Regions from separate parts of the Dorea sp. 210702-DFI.3.125 genome, predicted to be linked through region 2. Evidence: riboswitches for the same ligand, from Rfam matches in the RefSeq annotation. Region 2 holds a riboswitch; each other region holds the start of a gene.
The links. Region 2 has a riboswitch for cobalamin ahead of LI164_RS01235 (sirohydrochlorin cobaltochelatase). Riboswitches for the same ligand answer to the same signal wherever they lie in the genome.

Region 1: another riboswitch for cobalamin. It lies ahead of LI164_RS04540 (immunoglobulin domain-containing protein); the one in region 2 lies ahead of LI164_RS01235 (sirohydrochlorin cobaltochelatase).
Region 3: another riboswitch for cobalamin. It lies ahead of LI164_RS04495 (uroporphyrinogen decarboxylase family protein); the one in region 2 lies ahead of LI164_RS01235 (sirohydrochlorin cobaltochelatase).

Annotation. Positions count from the first base shown of each region.
Region 1 covers NZ_JAJCNF010000006.1:27,619-30,906, forward strand. The annotation lists gene LI164_RS04535 (Rpn family recombination-promoting nuclease/putative transposase) at 313-1,266, shown strand; cobalamin riboswitch at 1,398-1,608, shown strand; gene LI164_RS04540 (immunoglobulin domain-containing protein) at 1,760-3,288, shown strand, end outside.
Region 2 covers NZ_JAJCNF010000002.1:20,970-24,257, forward strand. The annotation lists gene LI164_RS01230 (PolC-type DNA polymerase III) at 1-568, shown strand, start outside; cobalamin riboswitch at 670-883, shown strand; gene LI164_RS01235 (sirohydrochlorin cobaltochelatase) at 1,090-2,295, shown strand; gene LI164_RS01240 (hypothetical protein) at 2,359-2,904, shown strand; gene LI164_RS01245 (TVP38/TMEM64 family protein) at 3,245-3,288, shown strand, end outside.
Region 3 covers NZ_JAJCNF010000006.1:15,092-18,379, reverse strand. The annotation lists gene LI164_RS04500 (leucine-rich repeat protein) at 1-123, opposite strand, end outside; gene LI164_RS04495 (uroporphyrinogen decarboxylase family protein) at 188-1,258, opposite strand; cobalamin riboswitch at 1,425-1,634, opposite strand; gene LI164_RS04490 (dicarboxylate/amino acid:cation symporter) at 1,814-3,037, opposite strand.

The DNA of each region.
Region 1 (3,288 bases), on a different contig from region 2:
TGAAAAAACACATGGCTGTCCTTTCTTGATAAATCGGACGAATTTATAAATCTATTTACATCTGTATATCTAATGAAACAAAACGGCATGTAAAAATTACATTTATAAAAAGTTCTACAGATTTAAGAAAAGTTTAAGCAATAATTGATTGTATAGAAGATGTTGAATATGTTATGATATACCCACTTCAAACATTCGAAAAAGATCAAGTTAATTTAAGAGCAGTTCTGCTCTGATCATACGGACAGATTCGTCCGATATTCCATGTTTGAAAAAATAACTATAAATGGTATAATACAAGGAGAAAAGTGTATGGAGAGAACCGAAAACTTAATCATGCAGGAAGACAGATGGAAGCCATTAAAGGAGATGAATCTCACGGACGATTTTCTATTTGATGTGGCAACCGCGGAACTGGAAAATTGCAAGACAATTATCGAATTATCTACTGGTTTGCGATTAAAAAGCCTCAAGTGGAAAGAAGGTCAGAAGGTTATTCACAATATTCCGGGAAAACGTGGAATCCGAATGGATTTTGTCGCAGAATCTGAAGATGGTCGCGTTTTTGATGTAGAGATGCAGAATCGGAAGGAAGGAAATATTCCAAAACGAACCAGATTCTATCAGGCATTGATGGACGCACCAATGTTGAAAAGCGGTGAAAAAGGTTTTGATAAGCTAAAACCGCTGTTTATTATTGTAATTTGTGACTATGATCCATATGGAATGAAGAAGTATTGCTATACGTTTGAAAGTCGCTGCAAGGAACAGCCAGATTTATTACTTGGAGATGAGGTTACAAAATTATTTCTCAGTACAAAAGGGGAAAATGAAGATGAAGTATCGAAAGAATTAGTGGATTTTCTTCATTATATTACTGAGAGTAATGAACATGGACTTCCAGAGGAATGTGATGAAAGACTTCGCCGTCTGCATGAGAGTATACAGGAGATAAAAACAAGTACAAGTGTGGAGGTCGAGTATATGAAGATGGAAGAACGAGAAAGACTGGTAAGAGAAGAGGCAACAGAGCGAGGTTTAAGAGAAGGGAGAATACGAGGAAGAGAGGAAGGAAGAATAGAAGGAAGAATAGAAGGAAGAATAGAAGGAAGAGCGGAAGGAAGAAAAGAAGGAGAACGTATAGGGGAAGAACGGCTTGCCAATTTATTAATGAAGCTTTCAAAGCAGAATCGTCAGGAAGATAGTATTAAGGCGTTGGAGGATTTGGAATATCGTAAGAAATTGTATGAGGAATTTGGCGTATAAATTGAAAAAAGAAGCTTCTATGGGAGAAATCCTGTGAAAGCTTTTTAAGCATGCCACTGAAGTATAATGAATTGTAATAAAACCCCGGTTTCATTGACTTTCTCAAGTCTAAATGTTATATTTGTTATGGAAAATTATGAAGAACGTTCGGTGCTGTTTTTAGAAGACAGGTAAAAGGGAAACAGGTGCAAGACCTGTACGAACTCGTCACTGTGAGTGAATACATAGATCATGTATTAGCACAGAATCTGAGGTTGTGTTAGACATCCACTGGGAGACTGGGAAGGAGATTCTATGTAAGATTTACAAGTCAGGAAACCTGCCGATCGTTGGTACATGGAATGATAATTCCAGATCACGAGTAATTGATTGTGCCGAAATATAAAAAGTAAGAAATCTTTTACATCAGGAAGTAGAAGATTTCTCTTTGTCGTACAATTATTTTCATGATAATTCCCAAACTACAAGGTAAAAACAAAATAAGGAGGAAAAGATGAAGAGAAAAAGTGCAAGCTTTTTAGCTGGAGTACTTGTGGCATCTATGGTGGCAACACCGTTGTCGTATACCAATGTATATGCAGAAGACCAGGATGTGGCAGAGATTGTACAGCAGGTGGAAGATACGTCTGGTGAGTCAGAAAATGTACAGGAAAGTGCGCCTGCAAAAGAGGAAAGCAAAGAAGAAGTAAAAGCAGAAGAAAATGCGACACCTGCACAACCGGAAGCTTCACAGGAGAAAGAAAATACTGGTGCCCCGGCAGATGGGACAGGTGGTCAGCAGGAAGCACAGAACGCTCAGACAAATGAGATAGCAACGCAGGAAGCAGTGACTCCGGTTCAGCCGACAGCAGCTATTAATGGTGTAAAAGTGCTGAAAAATGATGGGAATATTTATAAAATGTTCCCGACTGAGGATGCACAGGTAACAGTGGAGGAAGATAAAATGAAGATTACCTTCCACACAGGTGCAAAAAAAGTATTTGATGCAATTTACCTCGGACCACAGACGGATGAGACTAAGAATCCTGTTATAAAAGGAACAGATAATGGATCTAATTATAAATTTACAATAGAAGTTCCATTATCTAAGAAAAACAGTTGGATTCCAATATCAGTTGGACATTATGATGAAGGAACTTGGAGCGATAATTATCTCTGGATGAGTATTCCGGATCCTGGAGCACCTGTGATTACTTCCGAGCCGCAGTCTGCAGCGGTAAAAGCAGGGAAGCAGGTGAACCTGTCTGTAGAGGCAGATGGAACGGACTGCACTTATCAGTGGCAGTACAGTACAGATGGAACGAACTGGACAGATTGTATAGAGGAAAGTGCCAAGAGTGCAAATTATAGTTTCCAGATGAAAGCAGAACTGGCTGGAAAATACCACTGCGTAGTAAAGAATGCTTCTGGAGAAGTCACGTCAGAAGCAGCAGATGTAACAGTTGCGGCATCTGGGGAAGATGGAAAAGATGACAGTGGAAATGGTGGAAACCAGGGTGGAAATACTGGCAGTGATAGTTCCAATGATAATGCTTATGCAGCAAAGGATGGAATTCAGGCCATCTTTGCAAGTGACGATACAAAGAAACCGGGTCAGGCATATCCCATGTTTAACATTGCTGAGTCAGAGGCAAAGATTGCAGGGGATAAGATTCAGGTATCAATCTGGGTACAACGTGCAAGCAGTGGAAGTTTTACCTATGATGCAATTTATATCGGAAGCAAAGACGATGAAGAAAAGACTCCGCTGGTTATGGGAGTGGTAGATACAGAAAAGGATTTGGAGAAGTTTACTTTTGAAGTACCGAGTTCAATGGCGGGAGGAGAAGTACATTTTGTACCGAGAAATGGAAGAACACAAAAGTTTAGTACATCTAGTTCTCTTGCATTGAAACTTCCGGCTTTAGATGATTTTAAAAAGCAGACGGTAGTTACAATTAAAACGCAGCCGGCTTCAGAGACAACTGCGAAAGCGGGAGATAAAGTATCTCTTTTTGTAGATGCTTCCGGAGAAGAAGGAAC
Region 2 (3,288 bases):
ACCGGAGGCCGGGATACCTCCGATGATTACGCAACTGACCGGAATTACAAATGATATGGTAGAAGGAGCAGGGAACTGCGGCGAAGTATTGCCGGAGTTCCTTGAATTCTGCGAACAGGATACGCTGATTGGACATAATGTGCAGTTCGACTTCAGCTTTGTGAAGACAAAAGCAAAAGAACTTGGTTACACCTATGATCATATGGGAATTGATACACTTAAGATTGCCAAAGTTGTTCATGCAGACCTCCCATCCAGAAAGCTTGGCGCACTCTGCGAATACTATCATATCGAAAATGCAGCGGCGCACCGTGCATATCATGATGCTCTGGCAACCGCAAAACTGTATCAGTCTATGGCGCATTTTTATGAGGAAAAGGAACCGAAGGTTTTTAAACCACAGCCCTTGGCATATAAAGTGAAGAAAAAAGAACCGATAACCGCAAAACAGATCGCATTTCTCACAAGGCTTATGCAACAGAAGAATATTTCTATGGAAATGGACATACATACACTGACAAAGAGTGAGGCTTCCAGAGAAATCGACCGGATTTTATCCCGACCGTAATGGAAGTGAGAAACCAATATGGAATACAGTCTGACAGGCTGATGTATTGACAGTAATTATCAGATGTGTTAGATTGTAAAAGTAATAGTTAAAGATACAAAAGAATAAAAAATGCGTGAGGTGTCAGTCAGAGAAAGATATTATAAAAAGTTATTTATCTGGCTGGTGAAAAGGGAAACAGGTGTGAATCCTGTACGAACTCGTCACCGTATTTTGCGAGCTTTGAATCCTACATGCCACTGGGAGACCGGGAAGGCTGATTTTATAGCGCCTGAGCAATAAGCCGGGATACCTGCCTTTCACAGTACAGGAACATATTTGTTCAGGCCACGAGGAACTGGCAGTACGAAATACATAGAAAGGCTATTTGACGGAAGGAAGATAATTTCGTCAATAGTTTGTTTTGCGTACTCTCTGTTCATTTTTTAATGGCAGGGATTTTTTATTATATGAATTTTTATGTAATAAAAAACCTCCGGAAAAATTATTTTGTATCTTAGAAAAAAATGGAGGATGGAAAGATGAAGAAAAAATTGGTAGTCGTATTACTTACTGCAGCTATGAGTATGTCTCTGCTTGCAGGATGTGGAGGAAATTCAGGAAGTTCTGACGCAAAGAGTGATGCAAAGACAGAGAATACGAAGGAGGACAGCGATCAGGTGGCAGCAGACAAGGTGGCAAAACTGATTGATGATATCTATGTTCAGGAGAGAACTGACAAGACAGATGAACAGTGCAAAGAAGCTAAGGAAGCCTGGGACGCATTAACAGATGCCCAAAAAGAATTAGTAGAAGGTGAAAACGCAGATCCTGATTACTTCGGAAGAGATACAGGTGACGCTTCGAAAGATGATCCGTTAAATCAGGACGAGATTGGTGAGAATGAACTTCTTGTTGTAAGTTTTGGTACATCATTCAATGACAGCCGTACAAAAGATATCGGTGGAATTGAGAAAGCACTTCAGGCTGCTAATCCAGACTGGTCAGTAAGAAGAGCATTTACAGCTCAGATCATCATCAATCACGTACAGGCCCGTGATGATGAGAAGATCGACAACATGGAGCAGGCGCTGGAGCGTGCAGTAGACAATGGAGTTAAAAACCTTGTTGTTCAGCCGACACATCTGATGCATGGCGCAGAGTATGATGAGTTATCAGAGACAGTGGAAAAATATAAAGATAAATTTGAATCTGTAAAGATTGCTGAGCCTCTTCTCGGCGAAGTTGGAGCAGATGCAACAGTTATCAATGCAGACAAAGAAGCAGTTGCAAAAGCAATCACAGACGAAGCAGTTAAGACAGCAAACTATGACAGCATTGATGCAGCAGCCGAAGATGGAACCGCATTTGTATTCATGGGACATGGAACTTCACACGTTGCAAATGTAAGTTATGATCAGATGCAGACACAGATTGAGCAGCTTGGATATAAGAATGTATTTATCGGAACTGTAGAAGGTGAGCCGGAAGATACAGAGTGTCAGGCAGTCATTGAGAAAATCAAAGAGGCCGGATATAAGAAAGTAATCCTTCGTCCACTGATGGTTGTTGCAGGAGATCATGCGAACAATGATATGGCAGGAGACGATGATGATTCATGGAAGAGCCAGTTTGAAGCGTCAAAAGCATTTGACAGTGTAGAATCACAGATTGCAGGTCTTGGAGAGATTGATGCAATTCAGCAGATTTATGTAGCACATACAAAAGCTGCAATTGAAGCTAAATAGTTGACAGGTCAGATTTTCAGAGTACAATTATAAAGAAAAATAATTAGAAAAGAGAGAATGGACATGTTAAAAAAGAAATTATTAGTTTTATTACTTTCCGCCAGTATGGCAATGACAATGCTTGCCGGATGCGGAAGTAATACGGATAAGAAAGATGACACAAAAACAGAAGCTTCCAAAGATGATGCGTCAGAAGCAAAGACTGACAGCAAAGATGCGAAGGAGCCTGAGCTGGAAGATGGAACTTATAAGGTAGATTTTAATACAGACAGCGGTATGTTCCACGAGAATCCGGACTATAATGACGGAAAAGCAACGCTGACTGTTAAAGATGGTAAGATGACAGTACATATTACATTGAATTCTAAAAATATCGTACAGTTATTCTTAGGCTCAGCAGAAGATGCACAGAAAGACGGGGCAGATCTTATTGATCCGTCAGAGACAACAGAGATTACTTATTCTGATGGTTCCGCGCCAAAGGAAGTATATTCCTTTGACGTACCGGTACCGACACTGGACGATGAATTTGATCTGGCATTGGTTGGAACAAAGGGTAAATGGTATGACCATAAAGTCAGTGTGTCCAATCCGGAATTGGTACAGTAATAAGCTTTATTTTGTAACAAAATGTGAAATGAATAGTATGTAATTGGAAACCTCTATCAATGCAATAAAAAGAAAGCGTGATAGAGGTTTCTGTATTTTTATCAGAACTTTATATGAAAAAATAATAAAACATACTTTTCCTATTATAGGAATATATAGATAGAATTAATAATTAATAGAAAATATTAATAAAAACAATTGGACGAGAATAGTACAAAAAGGTACTATTAACGTAACTGATTTATAACATAGAGTTGTTAAAGATTATAAATTTGACGTGTTAGAAAGTTGTTGATAAAATGAACAGACATTACATATTTCAGAGGGGAATTTTAAAGATATGAAAGAGAAAAAGAACTGGCTGGGGAAAGTTGTATTATTAAT
Region 3 (3,288 bases), on a different contig from region 2:
ATTTTGAATTACCGCAGTCTTTCCCTTTACCTGTTCTATACATTGATTTAAGAATGTTGTTTTTCCGGATCCCCGAAATCCAGATATGATCTGAACAACCATGTCCTGTTTATCTACCTCCATCAGATTAGTTTTCTGATTTTATATCTTTTTATTCAAATTGGGCAGATTCTCTTTCCGACACATTTTATTCAAAGTTCTTAGGATCTAATGGCCACTTTCCATACTTTCTTGCTGCATTCATAAAAGCTTCAATATTCTCCAATTTTACCTGACCGGAAAGATCACATCCAGAGGCAAGAATATAACCATTCGGTGAATCCCATGCTTTCTGCAAACACCTCTTTACAGCTGCATCCATTTCTTCCTTTGTTCCCTGAATAAAATAGTCGACCGGTGCCACATTTCCAAGAATCGGCATCTTCTGCCCTGCTGTATTTTTTACATGCTCCAAATCAACGACATTGTCCACACTGATCATATCACTTCCTGCATCTGCCATGTCATCAATTGTTTTGGTCGTATCCCCACATATATGATAGCAGACCATTCCTCCTGCATCATGAATTGCCTGATTTACTTTTTTTGCATACGGAAGCACAAACTCCTGATACTGACTCTTTCTCAAGATTGTGCCAGAAGCGAGTGGATCACATTGTAGGATCAATACCCCTTCTTGAATGAACTCTTTATAAATATCGATAAGACAATCTGTTGTAAACTGCACAAGTCTGTGAACCTTTTCTGGTGATTTCCTCATGGCACGGAACAGCTTCTCTGCTGGATAACAGCTTGTGGCAGCTGTATATGGTCCAGTAATCAGAACCCCGACCGGTACTTCATCACCAATTTCTTCTTTTACAATGTGGCATGCCTCCAGACAATGTCTTAGGTGCGGATCATTTTCTTTTTTCAGACGTTCCGGATCCAGCTTGTCAATATCATCCAAACTTTCAAGCGGATACGTTGCGATTGCAGGTGTCTGAAACTCCGGATCATTGGTCGTTCCCCCAAGCCCAACTCCTACCATGTGAAGCCCGTATTCAATGACTGCAAGGTCATTACCAAATCTTTTGTACGCTTCAATCTGACACTTTGCCTCATTCTCCGGTGAGCTTCTTTTCTCGCGATGAGTCATCCCACATACATCGCCTGACATAGATACTATGACCGGCATTGCAAGCATTCGATCCATCGATTGTCCTGTCATAAAAGCATTCAGTCTTTGATTCGGTGTCATCTGGTCTAATTCGTGCATAAATCTCCTCCTCGTATTATACATGCAAACAATAAGTTTCTCAATATTCTCCCTGGATTTTATACACTATAACTTCTATCACTGTCATGAACGATCAGTATAAAATATTTTTCCACTAAAAAAGGCAGGGAAAATAAAACGAAGTGTCTGTTCTTTTCCCTACCGAAAATCCCAATTCCTATATAGCAGGTTTCCTGGCTTGATTTCATCCTCTGCTTTCCTCTTCCCGGCTTATATTACTGCTGTTCTGTTGCAGATATAAATACCAGTGACTCCGTTGAAGCTTCGTCCATCTTACAGTAGAATAGGCTGCCCTGGATTCTCACCAGATTCCCTTTTAAATGTCAAATCCATCACTAATATAGTCTTCTGCATCCAGTATAATTATTAAGCACGCTTATTTCAAATAAATAATATTGATATATCTACCCAATTATCGTTTTTTCAAATAAAATACACTCAGTCTTCATGGAATTCCTAAAAAGAATAAACTCATAAAAACCAAGTGTACATAATTAAGAATGGCTCTACATTCCTACTTGCGAAACTACATACTTATTTTTTTCTTAATGCTTTCTTTTTCTCAAGATTTGTGACAACCATGCAGCAGCTTGCATCACCTGTGATGTTTACTGTTGTACGTCCCATATCAAAGATACGATCCACTCCAGCTACAAGAGCGATTCCATCTACTGGAAGTCCTACAGATGTAAGTACCATTGCCAGCATAACCATTCCAGATCCCGGCACACCTGCTGTTCCGATAGATGCCAGTGTTGCTGTCAGGATAATCGTCAGCATCTGTGGAAGTGTCAGGTTGATTCCATAACAGGACGCGATAAAGATTGCACATACTCCCTGATAAATTGCAGTTCCGTCCATGTTAATTGTTGCTCCAAGCGGAAGCACAAATGAAGTCACTTCTTTTGATGCTCCCATGTTCTCTACACACTCCATATTGATTGGAAGTGTTCCTACGGAAGAAGCACTGGAAAATGCAAACATCATTGCCGGAAGCATTCCTTTAAAGAATGCGATCGGACTCATACCGCCCATTGTCTTTACTGCTAATGAATATACAACAACTGCATGTATAATGTAGCAGACATACGCTGCTAAAAGCACCATTGCCAGTGAACCGATGATCATCGGACCATTTACTGCAATAACCGGGCACAACAGACAGAATACTCCGATTGGAGATAATCTTAAGATCATCTCCATACATTTCATAAACATATCATTCAGATCATTACACCCCTGAATCAAACGTGGATTTTTCTCCGGTCCAATCAGAATAATCGCAAATCCGAACAATACTGACATCACAATTACCTGAAGCATATTGGACTCAGACATCGGTGCAATAAAATTGGATGGGAAAATATTCACAATTGTATCCATAAATGATACCGACTCTGCTGCTTCATAAGTCAAGTCTGTTGTTGCAACGACCGGGAACATTCCTTTGAACAGATTTCCTCCAATCAATCCAAATGTGATTGCAAATGCGGTTGTACACATATAGTATACAACGGTCTTTAAACCAATTGCTCCTACTTTTTTAATATCCTGCATGGAGATAATCCCACACATAATGGAGAATAATACGATTGGAACTACGATGAACTTTACAAGGTTCAGGAAAATTGTTCCAAACGGCTTAATGTAACTCTCTGCAAATTCTGCATGACTCTGCATCAGAAGTCCTACTACAATTGCAAGAATCAACGCGATAAAAATCTGCATTGCCAAGGACATTTTTTTCTTTTGTTTCATGATTTTAACCTCTCTTTACTTGATTTCATTTCCCCGTTATATTTTACCCCAAAAAAGCACTGTCATAAGACAATGCCTATTCTCTGATATAAAATTATATCATACCTTATTCTGATTCATCAACCAGTTTTTTGCAAGTTCATGTGGAAAATTATGCATTTTTTGATTGGTTGGGGACGTAGCAAACTTTCAAAATACTACGTCCCCAACTGCAAAACACGGTGTCCCTTTTTTGCCTCAAAATATCATTT